3 regions of the Pseudomonas sp. GYB4201 genome follow, and region 2 is predicted to be linked to each of the others. Evidence: riboswitches for the same ligand, from Rfam matches in the RefSeq annotation. Region 2 holds a riboswitch; each other region holds the start of a gene.
What was found. Region 2 has a riboswitch for cobalamin ahead of cobO (cob(I)yrinic acid a,c-diamide adenosyltransferase). Riboswitches for the same ligand answer to the same signal wherever they lie in the genome.

Region 1: linked by a shared signal. The riboswitch ahead of AC0Z2B_RS17460 (TonB-dependent receptor) and the one ahead of cobO (cob(I)yrinic acid a,c-diamide adenosyltransferase) in region 2 are both predicted to bind cobalamin.
Region 3: linked by a shared signal. The riboswitch ahead of cobW (cobalamin biosynthesis protein CobW) and the one ahead of cobO (cob(I)yrinic acid a,c-diamide adenosyltransferase) in region 2 are both predicted to bind cobalamin.

The regions. Positions count from the first base shown of each region.
Region 1 covers NZ_JBWGIG010000017.1:37,001-44,854, forward strand. The annotation lists gene AC0Z2B_RS17430 (OprD family porin) at 39-1,355, opposite strand; gene AC0Z2B_RS17435 (alpha/beta fold hydrolase) at 1,601-2,557, opposite strand; gene AC0Z2B_RS17440 (helix-turn-helix transcriptional regulator) at 2,618-3,535, opposite strand; gene AC0Z2B_RS17445 (fumarylacetoacetate hydrolase family protein) at 3,594-4,289, opposite strand; gene AC0Z2B_RS17450 (hypothetical protein) at 4,429-4,860, shown strand; gene AC0Z2B_RS17455 (DNA-binding protein) at 4,867-5,856, opposite strand; cobalamin riboswitch at 6,069-6,274, shown strand; gene AC0Z2B_RS17460 (TonB-dependent receptor) at 6,383-7,854, shown strand, end outside.
Region 2 covers NZ_JBWGIG010000022.1:70,443-78,296, forward strand. The annotation lists gene cobD (threonine-phosphate decarboxylase CobD) at 1-329, opposite strand, end outside; gene cbiB (adenosylcobinamide-phosphate synthase CbiB) at 322-1,230, opposite strand; gene bluB (5,6-dimethylbenzimidazole synthase) at 1,227-1,877, opposite strand; gene AC0Z2B_RS20565 (cobyrinate a,c-diamide synthase) at 1,877-3,190, opposite strand; gene cobO (cob(I)yrinic acid a,c-diamide adenosyltransferase) at 3,187-3,798, opposite strand; cobalamin riboswitch at 3,931-4,158, opposite strand; gene AC0Z2B_RS20575 (PQQ-dependent sugar dehydrogenase) at 4,463-5,779, shown strand; gene AC0Z2B_RS20580 (C40 family peptidase) at 5,835-6,374, opposite strand; gene AC0Z2B_RS20585 (C40 family peptidase) at 6,487-7,122, opposite strand; gene AC0Z2B_RS20590 (NAD-dependent protein deacylase) at 7,190-7,854, opposite strand, start outside.
Region 3 covers NZ_JBWGIG010000025.1:68,685-76,538, forward strand. The annotation lists gene nfuA (Fe-S biogenesis protein NfuA) at 1-18, shown strand, start outside; gene AC0Z2B_RS21930 (GlxA family transcriptional regulator) at 67-1,047, opposite strand; gene cobM (precorrin-4 C(11)-methyltransferase) at 1,138-1,890, opposite strand; gene AC0Z2B_RS21940 (cobalamin biosynthesis protein) at 1,949-2,353, opposite strand; cobalamin riboswitch at 2,439-2,630, shown strand; gene cobW (cobalamin biosynthesis protein CobW) at 2,725-3,792, shown strand; gene cobN (cobaltochelatase subunit CobN) at 3,796-7,554, shown strand; gene AC0Z2B_RS21955 (magnesium chelatase ATPase subunit I) at 7,556-7,854, shown strand, end outside.

The sequences.
Region 1 (7,854 bases), on a different contig from region 2:
GCGGCAGCGGCTACGCGATGACGTGGTTGGCCAACGTGTCACAACAAGCTGAAGCGGTAGCTGACGATCAGGCGGTTTTCATCCTGGCTGCGCTGGCCGGTCACTTCGGTGCGGAACGCGGCGTTCAGCCAGCTGAAGCCCAGGCCCTTGAAACGGCCCTGGTTGACCACGTAGTTCAGCGCCAGGTCGCGCTCCCACTCACCGCCGGTGCTGGCCGCCTGCACGTGGTCGCCGTTGAGGTAGACCACCGAGGCGCTCAGCCCCGACAGGCCCAGGCCGGCGAAGTCGTAGCTGTACTGGGCCAGCCAGGTGCGCTCGCCGGCGTGCTGGAAGCGGCCGATCTGGCGGCTGGTGATCAGGTACGGGGCGTTGCCGTCGCCCTGGTTGATGAACGGGAAGTCGCTGCTGCCGTCGACGCGCTGGTACCCCGCCGCCAGCGACTGGCTGCCCAGGGTGTAGGTGAACAGCGCGCTCCAGGTGCGGTTGTCGACCTCGCCGTTGCTGCCCACCGCGCCGCTGGATTTGTAGCCGGCCAACCGCCCCGCCGCGCTGGCGTTCTCGCCCTGGCTGCTGCTGATGAAGCCGCGCAGGTCGGTCTGCAAGGTGCCGCGCGGCAGCTTGGTGCTGTGGGTCAGGCCCACGAAGTGCTGGTCGTAGAAGTCGTCGAGGTTGGCGAAGTAGTACTGCGCGGTGGTGTGTGGGTCCAGCTTGTAGTCGGCGCCGGCGTAGTAGAAGGCATTGCTGCGCTGGCCGGTAAGGCTGTTGGCGCCGGCGATCGACAGCGACGCCTGGTTGCTGGAGTTGCGGCCCTTCACCGAGGTGATCTTGCCGCCGATGAGGGTCAGGTTGTCGAACTCGCGGCTGGTCACCTGGGTGCCCTGGAACGTCTGCGGCAGCAGGCGCCCGTCGTTGATACCGATCACCGGCAGGTGCGGCTGCAGGGTGCCATGCCGTACTTCGGTCTTCGAGAAGCGCAGCTTGGCGGTCAGGCCCAGGCTGGCGAAGTCGTTCACCGCGCGGCCGTCGCTCTCACTGGGGAAGACAATGCCGCCGCCGCTGCTGCCGCTGTTGTAGGCCTGGCCCTTGCCCGAGTCCAGGCGCAGGCCGAGCATGCCCAGGGCGTCGAGGCCCAAGCCCACTGGGCCTTCGGTGAAGCCCGAGGTGTAATTGAGAATGAAGCCCTGGCCCCACTCCTGCTGCTTGGACGGGGTGGCCGTGCCGCTGCGGTTGTCGTTGTTGATGAAGAAGTTGCGCAGGGTCAGGTCGGCCTTGCTGTCATCGAGGAAACCATCGGCCCACAGGGGCTGGCTGAACAAAGCGGCGCTGAGGGCCAGGGGGAAGGCTTGACGGTACATCGGACGTCCTTGGTGGGGTCAGGGACGGCGGAGTGTAGGAATGTACGTTTTGGTTCAAAAATACGGAGTTGGCCTATGGATATGCCGGGCGGGGTCATAAGTGCCTAGGGAAAAGGCATATGCAGGGTGTCCGCGGCTTTGGGCAAAGCGTTATGGATCAACGGGTTGTGAGGTTAAATTAATCTTCATTCGGTGAGACGGCTTTGGACGCGGCCTGCGGCCGCTGCTACGGGTATTGAGGTGGTTTACGGGTAATGGGTGGCCAGGAACTTCAGCAGATGCCCATTGACGATGTCGGGCTGTTCGCTCTGTATCCAGTGGCCGCAGGCCTTGACGATGTGCTGCTCCAGGCGTGGCACGCGCTTGGGCATGCGCAGCAGCGTGTGCGCCTCCAGCACGCCCACCGGGTCCAGGTCGCCCAGCAGGAACAGCGCCGGCTGCTCGACGCAGGCCTCGGCCAGGGCTTCGGTGCGCTGCCAGTTGCGTTCGAAGTTGCGGTACCAGTTCAGCGCGCCATGGAAGCCGCGGCCGGCGAAGGTTTGCACGTACACCTCGAACGCCTCGGCGCTGCACCAGGGCGGCAGCCGGTCGGGCTGGTTGATGCCGTCGAACAGCGTGGCGCTGGCAGGCTTGTGCTTGAGGATCAGGTCGCCGTTGGCGCCGCCCTGCATGAACATGCGCAGGGTGTGGGCGATGTCGGCGTCCAGCTCGGCCTCGGCCACCCCCGGGTTCTGGAAATACAGGATGTAGTTGAAGCGGTCCTTGAAGTGCGCGCGTATCAGCTCTATCGCCGGCTGTTTCGGCCGCCCGGCGTAGGGCACCGACAAGGCCACCACCGCCTGCACCCGCTCAGGTTCCAGCAGCGCCAGGTGCCAGGCCACCGGCGCGCCCCAGTCGTGGCCCACCACGCACACCTGGCGCTGGCCCAGCAGGTCCATGGCGCCCTGGATGTCGGCGCACAGGGTCAGCAGGTCGTAGGCCTCCACCGCCTGGGGCGCGGAGCTGGCGCCGTAGCCGCGCATCTCCGGCATCCACACCTGGTAACCGGCGGCCACCAGCGGCGCGATCTGCGCCCGCCACGAGTACCAGCACTCGGGGAAACCGTGCAGCAGCCACACCGGCCGGCCGTGTTCGGGCCCGGCGACGTGCACGCTCAGGGTGATGCCGTTGACCGCCAGGGTGCGCTGTTGTATGGCCTTCATCGTCCATGCTCGTCTGAACCTTTCACCTACCCTAGCAAAGCCCGGCCACAACGCTAACCATCATTGATGGGCGCTATGCTCGCGCTGCTGTCGGCGAAATTGCCCGGGCGGCAGGCCTTGGGTCTGGCGGAAGCGCCGCGAAAAGTACGCTTCGTCGCTGAAACCGCAGCGCTGGGCCACGTGGCTGATGGGCTCGTCGCTGTTGAGCAGATGGGTGCGCGCCAGGCGCATGCGCCGCTCCAGCACCAGTTCGCTGAAGGTGCTGCCGGTGTCCTTGCGCAGCAGGTGGGTGAGGTAGTTGGGCGACAGGAAGGCCGCGGCGGCCGCGTCCTTCAAGGTCAGCTCCGGGTTGGCGATGTGCTCGCGAATATAGGCGGTCACTCGCGCCAGCGCATCGCGGCGGCCGCGCCGTGCGGCCTTGTCGCTGGCCAGTTGCTGCAGCGCCGGGGCGAAGCGCTGGCTGACCAGGCCAATCAGCTGCAACAGCCCGGCCCGCAGCAAGGTGGTGGTGCCGAAGTCACGGGTGCGGTCCAGCTCGCGCAGGCGCAGCAGCAAGGCTTGTACCTCGGCAAAGGCGCCGTCGTCGAGAATGAAGTCCAGGTGTTCCTGGCACTGGAACGGCGCGAGCTCAGGGGCCTGGCCCAGGGGCACGTCCTCTAGGTCCAGCGGGTCGCACGCCAGGTGCGGCAGCAGGAAACCCTGGGCGAAGTTGATGAGCATGAAGTTGCCGTGCTCGGGGTGCGGGATCAAGTGCAGGCGGTGCGGCAGGATAAAGCTCAGGGCGTTGCGCGGGAACGGCCGCACCGCGCCGCCGATGTGCTGCACGGTGTCGCCGCCCAGGTTGACCTGGATCTGGAAGTATTCGTGGCGGTGCGGCGAGGTCAGCGCCTCGCGCTCCTGCTTGTCGCGGATGTAGAAATCCTCGCGGTTGCTGCGCTGCTGCATGCCGTAGGTGGGCACGCGGGACAGGGACGACATGGCAGCAACCTCGAAAGCCGGATAGACGCCGCCAGTCTAAAGCGCGGCGCGGCGGCTGTCAGCGCTGGCCGATGCGCAATTGGAACTGGGCCACGCCGTCGATGCCGGCGCTGACCTGGTCGCCGGGCTGCAAGGCGCCGACGCCGGCCGGGGTGCCGGTGAAGATCAGGTCGCCGGGCTGCAGCGCCACCGCGCGCGACAGGTAGGCGATCACGTCCGGCACCGCCCAGATCTGGTCCGCCAGGTCGCCGCGCTGGCGCTCCTCGCCGTTCACCGTGAGCCAGATGGCGCCGCTGGCCGGGTGGCCCAGGGTGCTGGCCGGGATCAGCGCGGTGCACGGCGCCGATTCGTCGAAGCCCTTGGCCCAGTCCCACGGCCGGCCCTGCTTCTTGGCCTGGGCCTGCAGGTCGCGGCGGGTCAGGTCCAGGCCCACGCCATAGCCCCACACATGCGCCAGGGCCTGCTCGGGGGCGATGTCGACGCCGCCCTCGGCGATGGCCACCACCAGTTCCACCTCATGGTGCAGGTCGGCGGTCAGCGGCGGGTAGGCGATCACGCCTTCGGCCGGCACCACGGCGTCGGCGGGCTTGCAGAAGAAGAACGGCGGCTCGCGGTCCGGGTCATGGCCCATTTCCCGCGCGTGCTCGGAATAGTTGCGGCCCACGCAGAACACCCGGCGCACGGGGAAACGGCGGCTGTCGCCGGCAATGGCGACGCTGGCGGCGGGCGGTGGGGCAATCACGTACTCGGTCATGGGAGGCTCCTGATGGCAAAGGCAGGCCTGCAGTGTGCCCGCCGGCAGCGGTGCCTGGCTTGGACAGCGCCGCGAGGATTATGGACAGCGCAACGCAATGGCGCATACTTTCCCTGTAGCGTCACCACAAGGAGTACCCATGAGCGATCACGACGACAACGTCATTCCCCTGCGCCGCACCAAGGTGTTCGAGGACGACGGCAGCGAGCCGGCACTGCTCGACGAGGTGATGCGCCGCCTGATGGTGCAGACCTTCGCCGGCACCGACATCGACTGCGCCGCCATCCACACCCAGGGCCAGTACCGCCAGGCCCTGGCGTACATGATCCAGGGCATCCTCAACGGCCCCAACCCCGGCGACAACCTGCTGGCCTTCGCCCTCAAAACCATTCACATGTCCGGCGAGGAATTCGCCAAGCTCGACGGCTATGGCCCCAAGCTGTGCGCCCAGGCCCTGCTGGACATGGGCAACGGCGTGCCCGGCTCGGTGGAGAAAATGCAGCGGGTGCGGCGCATCCTGCGCAGCGGCCTGCACCCGGTGGGCCCGGACGATACCCCTTCCGAGCCCTGAGCGGCTTTACTCGGCGCTGGCCGCGGCGCGGTCGGCGCGCCACTGCGCCAAGGTGGCATTGGCCTGTTGCAGCTGTTGCTCCAGGCGCGCCTCGCGCAGCACCTGGGCCTTGCTGGCCTTGGCCTGGGCCGCCTGCTCCTGGCGCAGCACCTCGATCTGCTGGGCTTGCGCTTCGCGCGCGCCCAACGCCTGGGCCAATTGCGTGGCCAGGGCCGTGGCCTCGGCGGCCTTGTCGGCCAGGGCCTGGGTGGCGGTGTCCTGATCCTTGCGCGCCTGGCGTGCCTCCACCAGCATGCGTTCGTTGTCGCGGTTCAGGCGCATCAACTCGTCCTGCTTGACGATCAGGCTCTGCTGCAACTGCCGCACTTCCACCTGCACCTGCTGCACCTGGCCTTCGTGGCGGCGCTGGTCCTGGTCGCGCTGCTCCTTCACCGCCTGGCGGTAGTGCTCAAGGGCGTCGCGGGCGTGCTGGTGCTTGTCTTCCAGCGAGCGAATGTGTTCGTCCTTTTCCTGCACGCGCAGCTGCAGGTCGCTGCACTCCTGGCCCAACCGCGCGTTGCGGGTGTGCTCGGCCTGCAACGAGGTGCGGCAGGTAGCCAGCTGCTCCGACTCACTGGCCAGAGCCTCGGCCTGGATCTCGAACTGCTGCTGCAGCGCCGCGTGAGCCTTGGCGGCTTCGGCCAGGTCGGCTTCGAGCACGGCCTTTTGCAGGTCGAAACGCGCCTGGGCCTGCTGCACATACTCGTCGCCCTCCTCTTTCAGGCGCAAAGCCAGGCGGCCTACCAGTTCGCCCAGCTCCTGGGTCAGGTGCTCGCGCGGGGCCTGGCGGCGCTGGTCGGTTTCTTCCAGCTCCTTGAGGTAGCGGTGGATGGTGGTCTTCGAACCGGTGTTGCCCAACGCCACGCGCACGGCGTCGATGGTGGGGTTCTCGCCCCGGGCCAGCAGCGCCTCACGCGCCTTTTGCACCACTGCCTTGTTGATCCCACCCCGTGCCATGCCTGCTCCTTTGAAGTGTACTGCGGTATGTATTCTGTAATGGCGCGCAATATACCCCATTGACGCGACGCTGCGTAGCCGCTGCCGCAGGCTGCGCTGGCCTTTTCATGCACTGGAGATATTCAGTGTTCATGCCGGCCAGCGCAGCCTTCGGCAGCGGCTACAAGATTGTATCGAGGCGCAGACATTGACCTGGATCCACATCAGTGGTCGAATGCGCGCCAGTTTCAGGTGCCCTCAGCCGCCGTGCTCAGGGTGAAACGGGAAGCCGGTGCGTCACTTTGGTGATCAGTCCGGCGCTGCCCCCGCAACGGTAAGCGAGCGAACACGTCAACAGGCCACTGTGCATAGAGCATGGGAAGGCGGCGCGTTCATGACCCTCGCAAGCCCGGAGACCGGCCTGCAAACGCTTCAATTGGCAACCCGCGGTGGGCGGGCGCAGGCCGGTTTCCGTGGGCGTTTGCGCCCGCGATTTGCCATGCGTGTCCCTCCGGGTTCATCTTTTCCTGACTGTAGTTGGAACAGCATGTCCCGCACTTCCCTGCTTCACCGCCTGGCCCCGTGCCTGGCCTTGTCCTTGCCCGTGCACGCCGCCGATGAGCTGGCACTGCCGGCCACCACCATCAGCGAACGCGCCGACACCGCGCTGGCCACCCCCGGCACCGCAGGCTCGCGCCTGAACCTGACGCCGCTGCAGACCCCGGCCAGTATCAGCAGCCTCGACGAAGGCGCCATCGACCAGCGCAACAACCTCACGGTGCAGGAAGCCGTCACCCGTGCGCCCGGCATGACCAGCATCGCCGCGCCGGGCAACGGCAACACGGCGCTGTCGGCGCGCGGCTTCAGCGGCCACGAGTCGGTGATGACCCTGTTCGACGGCGCGCGCCTGTACACCGGCGCCGGCACCCAGACCTTCCCGGTGGACCCGTGGATGGTGGAGCGCATCGACGTGATCCGCGGCCCGGCCTCGGTGCTGTACGGCGAAGGTGCCACCGGCGCGGTGATCAACGTGATCCCCAAGAAGCCCTTCGAGGGCGCCATCAGCAACCACCTGCGCGTGGGCTACGGCAGCGACGACCGCCAGCAGACCGCGTTCGACAGCGGCGGCTCGCTGGGCGAGCGCCTCAGCTACCGGCTGACCCTGGACCAGCAGCGCAGCAACGGTTGGGTAGACCGTGGCCAGTCCTCAAGCCTGGCCTTCAGCGGCGCCCTGCGCTGGCAGGCCAGCGACGACCTGAGCTTCACCCTGGCCCACGAGCGCGGTGACAGCCGCCCCATGAACTACCTGGGCACACCGCTGATCGACGGCCACTACCACGACAGCCTGCGCGACAAGAACTACAACGTGCGCAACGCCATGCAGCACTACGACGACCAATGGACCCGGCTGACCAGCGACTGGACCCTGAGCGACGCTATCAGCGCCAGCAACGAGCTGTACTACATCAAGAGCCGCCGCCACTGGCGCAACGCCGAAAGCTATAGCTGGGACAGCAGCCAGGGCCAACTGCTGCGCGGCAGCTACCTGGAAATCAAGCACCACGAAGAACAGTTGGGCGACCGCCAGACCTTCACCTTCGACCACAACCTGTTCGGCCTTGCCAGCAAGACCGTAGTCGGCGCCGAGTACAACCGCATCCGCTTCGGCCTGGCCAACAACTCGCCCTACACCGATGTTGGTGGTGACTACGTGGACCCCTGGGCGCCGGCGCCGGGCTGGTTCCACAGCCAGTCGCCGTTCCAGGCGCTGAGCCAGAGCACCACCCAGACCTTCGCGCTGTTCGCCGAGAACCGCCTGCAGCTGTCCGAGCGCTGGGCGCTGGTGACGGGCGTGCGCCGCGACCAGAACCACATCCAGCGTGACGACGCGCGTACCGATACCCGCAGCGACGCCAGCCTGGACGGCGGCAACTGGCGCGCCGGGCTGGTGTTCGCGGTCACCGACCAGCTGTCGCTGTACGGCCAGTACAGCACCAGCCAGGACGGCGTCAGCGACCT
Region 2 (7,854 bases):
ACCAGGTGCCCGGCGCGGCGCCAGGCCTCGGCGTGCTCGGCGTAGCACGGCGACAGCACGCCGATCTTGCCGCCCCGGCGCAGGCGCGGCAGCAGCTGGATGGCGCACTGGGAGCCGGGCACCGGCAGCACCTGATTGACGCCGTAATAGGCGCAGGCCGCCGCCTCCAGGCCATCATCGGTTTCCGGCAGGCGCGCCCAGGCGCGTTCGGGAATCGCCGGGATCGGCCAGGGCCAGGGCGCCAGGCCGCTGGACAGGTCGAGCCAGTCGGCCTCGGCGATGCCGTATTGCTGCGCGGCCTTGCGCAGTCGTCCACCGTGCTCAAGCATAGAATTGCCCTCCCACACACAGGATCAGCAGCCACAGCCACACACCGCGCTGCACCAGTTGCCAGCCGCGGTCGATGGCGTCGGCGTCGGCCGCCGGGCCTTCGCCCAGGGTCGCGCGCTCATGCAGCTCGCCATGATAGACCGCCGGGCCACCCAGCTCGACGCCCAGGGCGCCAGCACCGGCGGCCATGACCGGGCCGGCGTTGGGGCTGTCCCATTTCGGCGCCTGCTGGCGCCAGCAGCGCAGGGCCAGGCGGGTCTTGCCCAGCACCGCGTAGGTCAGGGCCACCAGCCGTGCAGGAATATAGTTGAGGACGTCGTCGATGCGCGCTGCCGCCCAGCCGAAACGTTCGAAGCGCTCGTTGCGGTAGCCCCACATGGCGTCCAGGGTATTGCTCAGGCGGTACAGCACCACCCCCGGCGCGCCGGCCACGGCAAACCAGAACAGCGCGGCGAACACCGCGTCGCTGCCGTTCTCCAGCACCGATTCGGTGGCGGCGCGGGCCACGGCGTTGGCGTCCAGCTCGCTGGTCTGGCGGCTGACCAGGTAGCCCACGCGGGTGCGCGCGGTGTCCAGGTCATCGCTGCGCAGGGCCTGGGCCACGGGCGCCACGTGCTCACCGAGGCTGCGCAGGCCCAGGGCGCAGTACAGCGCCAGGATTTCCACCAGGGTGCCCACGTATGGCAGCCAGGACAGCAGCGTGGCCAGCAGGGTCAAGGGAATGACGGCCAGGAACCAGGCCGTCACGCCATGGCTGCGCCAGCCACGGCCGCCGCCGTTGAAGCGGCGCTCCAGGCGGTCGGCCAGGCGCCCGAAGGCTACCAGCGGGTGACGGCTCTTCGGCTCGCCAAGCAGGGCGTCCAGCGCCACGCCGGCAACGGTGACCAGGGCGATGCTCATGGCTTCACCCCCCAGTGGTTCTCGTACAGCATCTCGCTCAACGGCTTGGCCTCGGCCCAGCCTTCCATCACCAGCATGGGCGATGGGTAGAATTCGGTCACCGGGCCCAGGCACAGCACGGCCATGGGCTTGGCGCCGGCGGGCAGGCCCAGCAGGTCGGCCAGGGCCTGCGGGTCGAACAGCGACACCCAGCCCATGCCCAGGCCTTCGGCGCGCGCCGCCAGCCACAGGTTCTGGATGGCGCAGGACAGCGACGCCAGGTCCATCTCCGGCAAGGTACGGCGGCCGAAGACGTAGCGCTCGCGGTCGTCCATCAGCGCCGCCACCAGCACCTCGGCGCAGTCGTTGATACCTTCCACCTTGAGCTTCATGAACTCATCCGAGCGCTCGCCCAGGGCCTCGGCGGTGCGCACCCGCTCGTCCTCCACCACCGCCTGGATACGCCCGCGCAAGGCGCGATCGCTGATGCGGATGAAGCGCCAGGGCTGCATCAGGCCGACGCTGGGCGCTTGGTGCGCGGCGTGCAGCAGGCGCGCCAGCAGTTGCGGGGCGACGTCGCCGCCGGCGAAGTGACGCATGTCGCGGCGCTCACCGATGGCTCGGTAGATGGCCGCGCGCTCGGCGGGGGTGTAGGCGTTGTCAGTCATCAAATGTGCGAGGCCCCTTTGGGGCAGAACAGGGCGGCAACGGCCGCCGGGTTGGACGGGAAATAGAAGTGCACGTACGACGCCGTCAGCCGGCCATCACGGTACACCGCCTCGGCGCCGCGGCCACCGTTGGGGCTGAGGCCACGGGCAATGGGCTCAAGCGCGGTGCTGGTCAGCGAATGGTGGTAGGTGTGCCCGCGCAGGGTGCCCTCGGGCAGCTCCACCGCTTGCAGGGCCAGGGCCGCCAGGCGCTTTTGCATCACCGCTTCGCCGGGCAGCAGGCCCAGCAGCTCGGCGCGCTGGCCGTCGACGTCGGTCAGGGCGTCCAGCAGGTAGAGCATGCCGCCACATTCAGCCAGCAGCGGCTTGCCCTCGGCGTGGTGGCCGCGAATCGCCGCCAGCATCGGCGCGTTGGCCGCCAGGGTGTGGTGGTGCAGTTCCGGGTAGCCACCGGGCAGGTACAGGCTGTCGCAGGGCGGCAGCTGCTGGTCATGCACCGGCGAGAAGAAGCTCAGCTCGGCGCCCATGGCGCGCAGCAGGTCGAGGCTGGCGCCGTAGGTGAAGGCGAAGGCTTCGTCACGGGCGACGGCAATGCGCACGCCGGCCAGCAGGGGTTCGCACGGTACCGGGGTGGGCGCGGCGAAGGTCACCGGCGGTGGCAGCGCGACTTCGCAGCTTGCCGCCAGGGCATTGGCGGCCGCGTCCAGGCGCAGGTCCAGGTCGTTCAGCTCGCTGGCCTGCACCAGGCCCAGGTGGCGGCTGGGCAGTTCGATGCCGGTCTCGCGGGACAGCGCGCCGTACCAGCGCAGGCCTTCGGTGAGGCTGCCTTCCAGCAGTTGCGCGTGGCGCAGGGTGCCGACGCGGTTGGCCAGCACGCCGGCGAACGGCAGGTCCGGCTGGTAGCGCGCCAGGCCCAGGGCCAGGGCGCCGAAGGTCTGGGCCATGGCGGTGCCGTCGATCACGCCCAGCACCGGCACGCCGAAGTGCCGCGCCAGGTCGGCGCTGCTGGGGGTGCCGTCGAACAGGCCCATCACGCCCTCGATCAGGATCAGGTCAGCCTCGGCCGCCGCTTCCCACAGCAGGCGCCGGCTTTCCTCGGCGCCCACCATCCACAAGTCGAGCTGGTACACCGGCGCGCCACTGGCCCGTTCCAGGATCATGGGGTCGAGGAAATCCGGCCCGCACTTGAACACCCGCACCTTGCGCCCCTGGTTGCGGTGCAGGCGCGCCAGGGCGGCGGTGACGGTGGTCTTGCCCTGGCCAGAAGCGGGTGCTGCGATCAGCACCGCCGGGCAATGACGCGGCTGGGTCATAGCTCGATGCCCTTCTGGGCACGAATGCCGGCCTGGAAGGCGTGCTTGAGCATGCCCATCTCGGTGACGGTGTCGGCCAGTTCGACCATCTCGTCCTTGGCGCCACGGCCGGTGACCACCACGTGCTGCATGGCGGGACGCGCCTGCAGGTCGGCCAGCACCTGGTCGAGGTCCAGGTAGCCGTGCTTGAGGGCGATGTTCAGCTCATCGAGAATCACCAGGCCGATGCTCTCGTCCTGCAGCAGGCCACGGGACACTTCCCAGGCGGCCTGGGCGGCGGCGATGTCGCGCTGGCGGTCCTGGGTTTCCCAGGTGAAGCCCTCGCCCATCACGTGGTAGCGCACCTGCTCGGGGAAGCGGCGGAAGAACAGCTCTTCGCCGGTGGCGTTGCGGCCCTTGATGAACTGCACCACGCCGCACTGCATGCCGTGGCCCATGGCGCGCGCGAGCATGCCGAAGGCCGAGCTGCTCTTGCCCTTGCCGTTGCCGCTCAGCACCAGCAGCAGCCCGCATTCGTTGGGCGCATTGGCAATGCGCTCGTCAATGATCGCCTTCTTGCGCAACATGCGCGCCAGATGGCGTTGTTCACGTTCCTGGGATTCACTCATCGCAGCTCTCCGCTACACCTGCACACAGGCGACATCGACGAAAAGCCGCCGCCCGGACGGGCGCAGCACAGACTCGTCAATGCCGCTCTCACCCGCGCGACAGAACAAAAGGGGACCGGCAAGCCAGCGGCTTGCCAAGAAGGGTTCCAGGCCGGTCTCCGGACTCATGAGCGGGGGCATGCACACCCGGGGCCACGCGCCTTCCCGAGCCAATTCGGCCCAGTGGCGCCATGCGCGACCTTGACTCATTTACCGTTGCGGGGGCAGCGCCGGGCTCGCACGCCTGCGGCGGCTCACCGGCTTCCCTGTTTCACCCTGCCAGCCGTGGGGCTGCAAGGCACCTGAAACACGCCGGGAAGGTTAGAGGGTTGGGGGTGGGAGGTCAATTAAAGCTCGCCATACCTCCCCTGTAGCAGCTGCCGCCAGGCGGCGTCCGGCCCTGGCGCGGCCTTCGGCCGCTGCTACGGAGCGCGTGCACCTTTGTCGATCGCGTCGCCTGCATCGCGGCCAAGGCCGGCTCCTACCACGAACGGCGTAGGAGCCGACTTTAGTCGCGATGCAGACGACGCCGTTTCAAGACAGTTGCTGCTGCGGGGTTTTATTGGAACCACTGCCCTACCCCGCCCCTCTACAGCACATACCTCCGCCTCAGCGAGCAATTACAATGCACAAGACCCGCCTGGCCCTGATCATCCTCGCCTCCAGCACGCTGCTGGCCTGCGGCGAGTCCTCGACCCTGAAGGTGGCCGACGGCACCGGCCCGCACCCGCAGCTGCCAGCGCCGAACAAGACGCTGATCCCCACGGTGAACATCGCCGACGCCATAGGCTGGCCCGACGGCGAGAAACCCCAGCCGGCCAAGGGCACCCAGGTGGCCGCCTTCGCCGAGGGCCTGGACCACCCGCGCTGGCTGTACGTGCTGCCCAACGGCGACGTGCTGGTGGCCGAGACCAACGCGCCGCCCAAGCCCGAGGACGCCAAGGGCATCAAGGGCTGGGTGATGAAGAAGGTCATGGGCAAGGCCGGCGCCGGGGTGCCCAGCGCCAACCGCATCACCCTGCTGCGCGACACCAACGGCGACGGCGTGGCCGACACCCGCACGGTGTTCATCGCCAACCTCAACTCGCCGTTCGGCATGACCCTGGTGGGCAGCGACCTGTACGTGGCCGACACCGATGCCCTGCTGCGCTTCCATTACGACACCGGCGCCACCGCCATCAGCGGCCAGGGCACCAAGGTGACGGATCTGCCGGGCGGGCCGCTCAACCACCACTGGACCAAGAACGTCATCGCCAGCCCCTCGGGCAACAAGCTGTACGTCACCGTGGGCTCCAACAGCAACGTCGGCGAGAACGGCCTGGACAAGGAAGCAGGCCGCGCGGCGATCTGGGAGGTGGACCGCACCAGCGGCGAGCACCGCATCTATGCCTCGGGCCTGCGCAACCCCAACGGCATGGGGTTCGAGCCGCAGACCGGGCAGCTATGGACGTCAGTGAACGAACGCGACGAGATCGGCAGCGACCTGGTGCCTGACTACATCACCTCGGTGAAGGACGGCGGCTTCTATGGCTGGCCGTTCAGCTACTACGGCCAGCACATCGACAACCGCGTCAGCCCCCAGAACCCGGCACTGGTGGCCAAGGCCATCGCCCCGGACTACGCCGTGGGCCCGCACACCGCTTCCATCGGTTTCACCTTTGCCAGCACCAGCGGCGGGCTGGCGGCGCCGTTCAACCATGGCGCCTACGTAAGCCAGCACGGTTCGTGGAACCGCAAGCCACACAGCGGCTACAAGGTGATTTTCGTGCCGTTCGTGGACGGCAAGCCCAGCGGCCAGCCGATCGACGTGCTGACCGGGTTCCTCAACGACAAGGAACAGGCCATGGGCCGGCCGGTTGGCGTGACCGAGGACCACAAGGGCGGGGTGCTGGTGGCCGATGACGTGGGGAACAAGATCTGGCGGATTACAGCCGTGAAATAGTGGTGGGTTCGGACGCGGCCTGGCGGCCGCTGCTACGGGGCCGCGTCCGTGCCACTCATGGGTTGTGCGCCAGGCTTGCTGGTTGCAACACGCGCTTGGCGTTCAGGTAGGCGTGCTGCCAATACGGCTTGTTGAGGTAGTCCAGCTTCACCGTGCCGCCCGTGGCCGGGGCATGCACGAAGCGGCCCTCGCCCACGTAGATGCCGGCATGGCTGACCTGCGAACCGCCGCTGGTGGCGAAGAAGATCAGGTCACCGGACTGCAAGGCATCCTTGCTGACATCGGGGGCGCGCATGCTGATCATTTCCCGCGTGGAGCGCGGCAGGCTGATGCCGGCCGCGTCGCGATAGACGTAGGTGATCAGGCCGCTGCAGTCGAAGCCCGAATCCGGCGTGTTGCCGCCCCAGCGGTACGGGGTGCCGACCAGCCCGATGGCTCGCATCAGGACGTCATCGGCCTGGGGGGACAAGGGCTGCTGGGGAGCTGAAACAAAAGGTTGATACACCGGCGCAGGCGCAGGTGGCGGCTTGTGGCCAGCGCAGGCGGTGAGCAGGCCTGCGAAGAGTAATAGCGCGAAACGGGCCGTTAGCGACATAAACAGAACCATCCTGATTCAACTGCCGTTGAAGACTAGCTTGTATTCCCGAAAACGCGCAACGGCGGCACACTTTCCAGTGCGCCGCCGCTGCGAGTACCGCCCAGACTGCTTACTTGCGTGCGATAGTCGTGGTCGGTGCCATGGCCAAGGCACGCTTGGCTTCGATAAAGGTCTTGCTCCAGTAGGCGTCATCGAGGCTGTCGATGCGCACGCCGCCGCTACGGTGGCTGCTGGAATGGATGAACTGGTCATCGCCCAGGTAGATGCCGGCGTGGCTCACGCGACCACGGCCACGGGTGCTGAAGAACAGCAGGTCACCGGGCTTGAGGTTGTTGCGGGCTACCAGGGGGGCTTTGACGTTGATCATGTCACGCGTGGAACGCGGCAGGGTCATGCCGGCCTCCTCGCGGAACAGGTAACCGATGAAGCCGCTGCAATCGAAGCCCGATTCAGTGGAACCACCGGTGCGATAGCGGGTGCCGATCAGCGATTTGCCGCGTTCCAGGATGCTGTCAGCCAGCATGGGCATCTGGTAGGGCTTGCTGTTCTCGGAGAAGTCAGCCAGTTCCTTTTCGGTATCCAGCTCTTCTTCTTGGAAATTCAGGGTTACAGCTTTCGCCTGGGCCTGGGACTGTGGAGTCACCGGGTTGAGAGCCTGTTGCTGCGATACCGGCGTATGAGCCGCGCAGCCGAAAAGCAGGGTCACGAGTGCGAGGGGCACGAGGGGTGCGAAGCGCTTTAGCATGGGCACGACCGTGTCTGTAGAAGTTAAGAAGACGCGACTATGCCCGCTATCAAATCCATTTGCAAATTCAATCGAAAAAAATGTGACTCAGCAGTTTCGGCATGACTTCTAACGCCCTACTCTCAAAAAACACGTCCATGCTGGCAGAAAGCCCGCTTCGCAATGGGTTGATCTCAATGGCAAACCCGCCAGCGGCGCGGGTTTCAGCGATGGGCGCGTTGATGTAGGGGAAGCTGGCCGTGGTGCCGATCACCAGCACCACCTCGAAACCAATCGCCATTTGCCGATACAGCGCCTCAATCGCCCGCTCGGGCAGCATTTCCTCGAAAAGCACCACGGAAGGCCGCATAACGCCATTACAGACGTTGCAGCGCGGCGGCAGTGGCTGACCAAGGATTTCCCGCAAATCATCGCGTACAGCGCCACAGGCGCGACAGAACAGTGGCGCCAATTCCCCGTGAATTTCAATTAACCGTTCGTCGGGACCTCCTGCCTGGCGGTGATAACCGTCAATGTTTTGCGTCAGCACCCAGCACTCCGGCTTGGCTTTCTGCAGCTGGGCAATGGCGTGGTGCGCCGCATTGGGTTGCGCGCCCAGGCAGGCCTCGCCCAACTGCGCCAGGTATTTCCAGCACAGCGCCGGGTCGCGTTCGAGCATGGGCCCCGACAAGGCTTTTTCGATGGGCAGGCCTTCGCTGGTGGTGCCGTTGTACAGGCCACCCAGGCCACGGT
Region 3 (7,854 bases), on a different contig from region 2:
GAAAACGCCTACTACTAAGGCGTACGCTGCGAACCCGAAAAACGGCGCCCCGTGAGCGCCGTTTTTTTATGCCTGCACGCCGAAGCGCTCGGCGTAATCCTGCGGGCTGACGCCCAGGGCCTTGTGAAAGCTGCGGCGCATGCTCTTGGGGTGCCCGAAGCCGCACAGCCGCGCCACGCTCTGCACCGAGGCCTGGCCGCCCTGCAGCAGGGCGCGGGCTGATTCCAGGCGCACCTGCTCGACGTAGCGCGCCGGGGTGACGCCCAGTTCGGCCATGAACACCCGGTACAGGGTGCGCGGGGCCATGCACGCCCGTGCCGCCAGGGCTTCCAGCGACAGGTCGCCGCCCAGTTGCCCGGGTATCCACTCCAGCAGCGCACCCAGGCGCGGCGCGCGGCAGGCTTGGGGCGCCAGGTGCGGGCTGAACTGCGCCTGGTCGCCGGGGCGCTTGAGGAACATCACCAGGCGCCGGGCCACGGCCAGGGCGATGGGCCGGCCGAGGTCGTCTTCCACCAGCGCCAGCGCCAGGTCGATGCCGGCCGTGACCCCCGCCGAGGTAAAGCGCTGGCGGCTGGCGCGGCTGTAGGTGTGCAGGCGTTCGCCCTGTACATCGATGGCCGGGAAGGCCTTGAGCGCTTCCACGTCGGCCCAATGGGTGGTGGCGCGGTGGCCGTCCAGCAGGCCGGCGTGGGCCAGGATCAGCGCGCCGGAGCACACCGAGCCCAGGCGTTGCACCTGCGTGGCGGCGCGGCTGAGCCAGGCCAGCAGCGGCGGGTTGGCGAATTGCGCCGCCTCGCCGCGCCCGCCGGGGACCAGCAGGGTGTCGAGGCTGGCGGGGTCGGTGTCGTGGTAGCGCTGCTCGGCATACAGGCTGAAGCCTGCCGAGGTCGCCACTGGGCCGGCCTGTTCACCCAGCATCAGCAGGGCGTAGGCGGGCGCCCGGCCCAGGCGCGCCAGCTCCTCGTTGGCCGAGGCGAACACCTGCATCGGCCCGGTGACGTCCAGGCTCATCACTTCGGGATAAATCAAACAGGCAATCCGGCGCATAAAAACTCCTGGCTATTCCCGTAGCGGCGGCCACCAGGCCGCGTCCGGGTCAACGCGGTGCACTTGGGGGGACGCGGCCTTCGGCCGCTGCTACAGGGGTTGTCTGTATAGGTGCGCGTGGCCGGCGCGGTACAGCGCCGACTCGCCGAAACAGTCCGTGTCCAGCACCCGCCCGACCAGGATCAGCGCCGTGCGGCGGAACCCCTTGGCCGCTACCTTGGCTTCAATATCCGCCAGGGTGCCGGTCACCCAATCCTGGTCCGGCCAGCTGGCCTTGTGGATCACGGCGATGGGGCAGTCGGCACCGTAGTGGGGCAGCAACTCCAGCACGATTTTCGACAAATGCTGCACGCCCAGGTGAATGGCCATGGTCGCGCCGTGACGCGCCAGGTCATGCAGGGCTTCGCCTTCAGGCATCGGCGACTTGTCGGCATAACGGGTCAGGATCACCGTCTGCGACACCCCCGGCAGCGTCAGCTCGGCGCCCAGCAGGGCTGCGCAGGCGGCAGTGGCGGTGACGCCAGGGATGATCTCGAAGGGGATGCCGCGTGCGCGTAGGCAACGGATCTGTTCGCCGATGGCGCCGTACAGGCTCGGGTCGCCCGAATGCACCCGCGCCACATCCTGGCCGCGGGCGTGGGCGGCGGCCAGCAGGTCGATGATCTGCTCCAGGTGCAGTTCGGCGCTGTTGACCACCTGTTCGGCCTGGTGGCCTTCGAGCACGGCGGCGGGCACCAGGGAGCCGGCGTAGATGATCACCGGGCACTGGCGGATCAGCCGCTGGCCCTTGACGGTGATCAGTTCCGGGTCGCCGGGGCCGGCGCCGATGAAGTAGACGGTCATGTGCAAATCCTGAAGAAAACGAATGCTGCTTGAGCGAAATTCAAGTGCGAGGCGGTGATTATCCGGGAATCGGGCCCGCTTGTGCCAATGCTAGGGTGGCCTTGGGGCTTTTTTGCCGGCTGACGCGCAACTGGCTGCCGGCCCCGGCCAGCGCCAGCGCGGCGCTTTCGGCCACGCCGTGGCAGCCGGTGTGGCTGAAGGCGACGGCGGAGCGGTGGGTTAGCCGGGGCTCGAAAGGCGCGAGCTGCGCTGCGCTGAAAAGCGTCAATGGCACGTCCAGCGCCTGCGCCAGTTCGAGCAGCCCGGCCTCGTCGGCCTTCAGGTCAATGCTCGCCACGCCCGTCACATCGCCGCGGCTCAGGCCGTGGTGGGCGAGGGTGGTGTCGAGCAGGTCGGCCAGCACGCTGGCGGGGCAGCCGCGCTGGCAGCCGAAGCCGGCGTAGAGGTCAGGCATGGGAGGCATCCACAAAATCTCAAGCCGCCACTATACCGTAGCCGCTGCTGCAGGCAGCGGCCAGGGGCGATGTTGACCTTCCCCCCCACACTGCGTAGCCTTGCACCTTCGAGGTTCTCCGCCACGCGGAGCCAAGATGGGAATGCGGTCCAAGCCGCAGCTGCCCCCGCAACTGTAAGCGGTGCGCGCCCCGGCAATGCCACTGCGTTCCACGCGGGAAGGCGCCAGGGTCGGCTTTCGAGCCCACGCCGCAAGCCAGGAGACCTGCCTCGACAGACTTCCACTACAACCGGGCGGGGTGATCCGGTGGCGAATGCACCCGCGTGCCCGGCACCCGCGGTTCTCGTCCCGTTTGCCCGCCATATTGCCAAGGGCATCCGATGAAAACACTGGCCAAGCTTCCCGTCACCATCGTCACCGGCTTCCTGGGCTCGGGCAAGACCACCTTGCTGCGCCACATGCTGGACAACGCCCAAGGCCGCCGCATCGCGGTCATCGTCAACGAATTCGGCGAGCTGGGCATCGACGGCGAAATCCTCAAGCAGTGCACCATCGGCTGCACCGAGGAAGAGGCCACCGGCCGCGTCTACGAACTGGCCAACGGCTGCCTGTGCTGCACCGTGCAGGAAGAATTCTTCCCGGTGATGCGCGAACTGGTGGCCCGCCGTGGCGACCTCGACCACATCCTCATCGAGACCAGCGGCCTGGCCTTGCCAAAACCGCTGGTGCAAGCCTTCCAGTGGCCGGAAATCCGCAGCGCCTGCACCGTCGACGCGGTGATCACCGTGGTCGACAGCCCGGCCGTGGCCGCCGGCACCTTCGCCGCCTTCCCGGACCAGGTCGACGCCCAGCGCAAGCTGGACCCCAACCTGGACCACGAATCGCCGCTGCACGAGCTGTTCGCCGACCAGCTGGCCAGCGCCGACCTGGTGATCCTCAACAAGGCCGACCTGATCGAGCCCGAGGCCCTGGCCGCCGTGCGCCGCGAAGTGGCCGAGGAACTGCCGCCGGCGGTCAAGGTCATCGAAGCCAGCAGCGGCCGCCTGCCGCTGGACGTGCTGCTGGGCCTGGGCGCCGAGTCGGAAGAACACATCGACGGCCGCCTGACCCACCACGATCATCACCACGACGACGATGATCACGACGACCACGACCACGACGCCTTCGACTCCATCTCCATCGAGCTGCCCGAAGCGCCGGAAGCCCAGCTGCTCGACGCCCTGACCACCCTGGTGGTCAAGCACGGCATCCTGCGGGTCAAGGGCTTCGCCGCCATTCCGGGCAAGCCTATGCGCCTGCTGATCCAGGGCGTGGGCACCCGTTTCGACAAGCACTTCGACCGCGCCTGGCGCGCCGAAGAAGCGCGCAGCACGCGCCTGGTGCTGATCGGCCAGGAGCTGGACGCAGCCCTGTTGGAAAGCCAGCTGCGCGCAGCCCTGAACGGTTAAGCCATGCACCTGCTGAGAACCCAGCCCGGCGGTTTCGTGCCGGACGACAGCATCGCCGACCTGGGCCAGACACCGGCCGAGCTGGTGATTCTCTGCAGCGGTGACTCGCACCTGGCGCTGCTGGCCGAGGCCGCCCGGCAGCTGCCGGACGACTTCCCAAGCCTGCGCCTGGCCAACCCCATGCAGGTACAGAACCACGCTTCCGTGGACCTGTACGTGGACGAGGTGTTGCGCCACGCCAAGGTCATCCTGATTTCCCTGCACGGCGGCATCGGCTACTGGCGCTACGGCGTCGAGCAGCTGGTGGCGCTGGCCGAACGCGGCGTGCAGCTGATCCTGGTGCCCGGCGACGACCGCCCCGACCCCGAGCTCAGTGACCTGGGCACCGTGGGTCGCGAGGTGGGCGAACGCCTGTGGCACTTCCTGCGCCAGGGCGGCATGGGCAACGCGTTGTCGTTGTTCAACTGCCTGGCCAGCCAGTTTCTCGGTCGCGACTACGCCTGGGCAGAGCCCCAGGCGCTGCCGCGCACCGCCATCTATCACCCGGCCCACCACGATGCCGGCCTGGCCCATTGGCAGGCCGACTGGCAACCCGGCCAGGCCGTGGTGCCGCTGATCTTCTACCGCTCGCACCTGCAGGCGGCCAACACCGGTTTCGTCGACGTGTTCTGCCAACGCCTGCTGGCGGCCGGCCTGAACCCGCTGCCCATGGCCGTGGCCAGCCTCAAGGAGGCCGGCTGCCTGAGCCAGGTGCAGGCCTGGATGGACGAAGTCGGCGCGGCGGTGATCCTCAACACCACCGGGTTTGCCCAGTCCAGCCCGGAAGCGCCGCACCTGCGGCCGTTCCGCCGCGACATCCCGGTGATCCAGGCCATCTGCGCCCAGGACAACCAGCCCGGCTGGGAAGCCAGCGAGCAGGGCCTGGGCCCGCGCGACCTGGCCATGCACATCGCCCTGCCGGAGCTGGACGGGCGCATCATCAGCCGCCCCATCAGCTTCAAGGACCTGGCCTGGCGCAGCGAGCGCAGCCAGTCCGACGTGGTCTGCTACCGCGCGCACCCCGAGCGCATGGATTTCGTCGCCGAACTGGCGCGGCGCTGGGCCGAGCTGGCGCGCCTGCCCAACGGCCAGAAGCGCATCGCACTGATTCTGGCCAACTACCCGACCCGCGACGGCCGCATCGGCAACGGCGTGGGCCTGGACACCCCGGCGGCGGCGCTGAACATCCTGCGCGCCCTGCACGCCGAGGGCTACCCGGTGCAGGGCCTACCCGCCAGCGGCACGGCGCTGATCCAGCAGTTGCTGGGCGGCGTCAGCAACGACCTTGACAGCCTTGACCTGCGCCCCTGCGCCCAGAGCATGGCCATGGACGACTACCTGGCGGCGTTCGCGCGCCTGCCGCTGGCCAACCAGCAGGCGGTGCGCGAGCGTTGGGGCGAGCCAAGCGCCGACCCCATGTGCCGCAGCGGCCGCATGATGGTCGCCGGCCTGCGCTTTGGCCTGACCTTCGTCGGCATCCAGCCGGCTCGTGGCTACCAGCTGGACCCCAGCGCCGTGTACCACGACCCCGACCTGGTCCCGCCCCACGGCTACCTGGCGTTCTATTTCTGGCTGCGCCACGCCTATGGCGCCGACGCCGTGGTGCACGTGGGCAAGCACGGCAACCTGGAATGGCTGCCGGGCAAGGGCGTGGGCCTGTCCGAGCGCTGCTGGCCGGACGCGCTGCTGGGGCCGATGCCCAACGTCTACCCGTTCATCGTCAACGACCCGGGCGAGGGCGCCCAGGCCAAGCGCCGCACCCAGGCGGTGATCATCGACCACCTGATGCCGCCGCTGACCCGCGCCGAAACCTATGGCCCGCTGCGCGACCTGGAGCGCCTGGCCGACGAATACTACGACGCCCAGCTGCTGGACCCGCGCCGCGCCCGCGAGCTGCAACGCGAGATCCTGGCGCTGGTGCGCGACGCGCAGATCGACCGCGAGCTGCAGCTGGACGCCGGCTGGGACAGTGACGCCGACGCCGCGCTGTGGCTGCCGCGCCTGGACACCTACCTGTGCGACCTGAAGGAATCGCAGATCCGCGACGGCCTGCACATTTTCGGCGAGTCGCCCACCGGGCGCCTGCGCATCGACACCCTGGCGTCGCTGTTGCGCATCCCGCGCGGCGATGGCCGCGGCGCCCACGCCAGTCTGATCCGCACCCTCGGGCGGGCGCTGCAGCTGGGCTTCGACCCGCTGGACTGCAACCTCGGCGACAGCTGGGAAGGCGCCCGCCCGGCCTGCCTGCAGGCGGTCAGCGCGGACAGCTGGCGCACCGCCGGCGACACCCGCGAGCGCCTGGAGCTGTATGCCGCGCAGCTGATCGAACAGGCGCTGCACACGCCTGCCGCCACCGGTTGGGCTGACGTCGACCTGATTCTCGACGGCCTGCGCGACACCGTCGCGCCACGCCTGGACGCGTGCGGCCCGGCCGAGATCGGCGGCCTGCTGGCGGCCCTGGGCGGGCGCTTCGTGCCTGCTGGCGCCAGCGGCGCGCCCAGCCGTGGGCGCCTGGACGTGCTGCCCACCGGCCGCAACTTCTTCTCGGTGGACGTGCGCAACCTGCCCACCACCACCGCCTGGCGCATCGGTTTTGCCTCGGCCAACCTGATCCTCGAACGCCACCTGCAAGACCACGGCGACCACCTGCGCCAACTGGGCCTGTCGGTGTGGGGCACGGCCACCATGCGCACCGGCGGCGACGACATTGCCCAGGCCATGGCGCTGATGGGCGTGCGCCCGGTGTGGGCCACCGGCAGCCAGCGCGTCGACGATTTCGAGATTCTGCCGCTGAGCCTGCTCGACCGTCCGCGGGTGGACGTGACCCTGCGGGTGTCGGGCTTCTTCCGCGACGCCTTCGCCAACCTGCTGCGCCTGTTCGACGCCGCCGTGCAGGCGGTGGCCGCGCTGGACGAGCCGGACGACCTCAACCCGCTGGCGGCCAAGGTACGCAGCGAGCAACAAGCCCTGCTGGCCCAGGGCATCGACGCCGAACAGGCGCGCCGCGAAGCCGGCTGGCGCATTTTCGGCGCCAAGCCCGGCAGCTACGGCGCCGGCGTCCAGGGCGCCATCGACGGCCGCCTGTGGCAGACCCGCCAGGACCTGGCCGAGGCTTACCTGAACTGGGGCGGCTACGCCTATGGCGGCACCGACGACGGCACGCCGGCGCGGGCGCAGTTCGCCCAGCGCCTGGGCCAGGTGCAGGCCGTGGTGCAGAACCAGGACAACCGCGAGCACGACCTGCTCGATTCCAACGACTACTACCAGTTCCAGGGTGGCATGCTTGCCGCGGCCGAAACCCTGGCTGGCAAGGCGGCCGCCAGCTACCACGGCGACCACAGCCAGCCCGACCTGCCGCGCATTCGCACCTTGAAGGAAGAACTCAACCGCGTGGTGCGCGCCCGTGCGGTGAACCCCAAATGGATCGACGGCGCCAAGCGCCACGGTTATAAAGGAGCGTTCGAGCTGGCCGCGACGGTCGACAACCTGTTCGCCTTCGACGCCACCACCCATTTGATCGACGACCACCAGTACGCGTTGCTCGCCGATGCCTACGTGCTGGACGCCGACACCCGAGGTTTCATGCAGCAGCACAATCCCCATGCCCTGCGCGACATCACCGAGCGCCTGCTCGAGGCCCAGCAACGCGGCCTGTGGGGCGAGCCGGGCGACTACCGCCAGGCCCTGGAGGAACTGCTGCTGGATATAGAAGAAGATGCCTGACATGCGCGATACCCCGCATTTTCCCCTGGCTGCCGTGGTTGGCGCCGACTCGCTGAAACTGGCCCTGTGCCTGAGCGCCATCGACCCGAAGATCGGCGGCGTGCTGATCGAAGGCCCGCGCGGCATGGCCAAGAGCACCCTGGCCCGTGGCCTGGCCGACCTGCTCGCCAGCGGTCAGTTCGTCACTTTGCCCTTGGGCACCTCCGAGGAACGCCTGGTGGGCACCCTGGACCTGGACGCGGCGCTGGGCGAGGGCCGCGCGCAGTTTTCCCCTGGCGTGCTGGCCAAGGCCGACGGTGG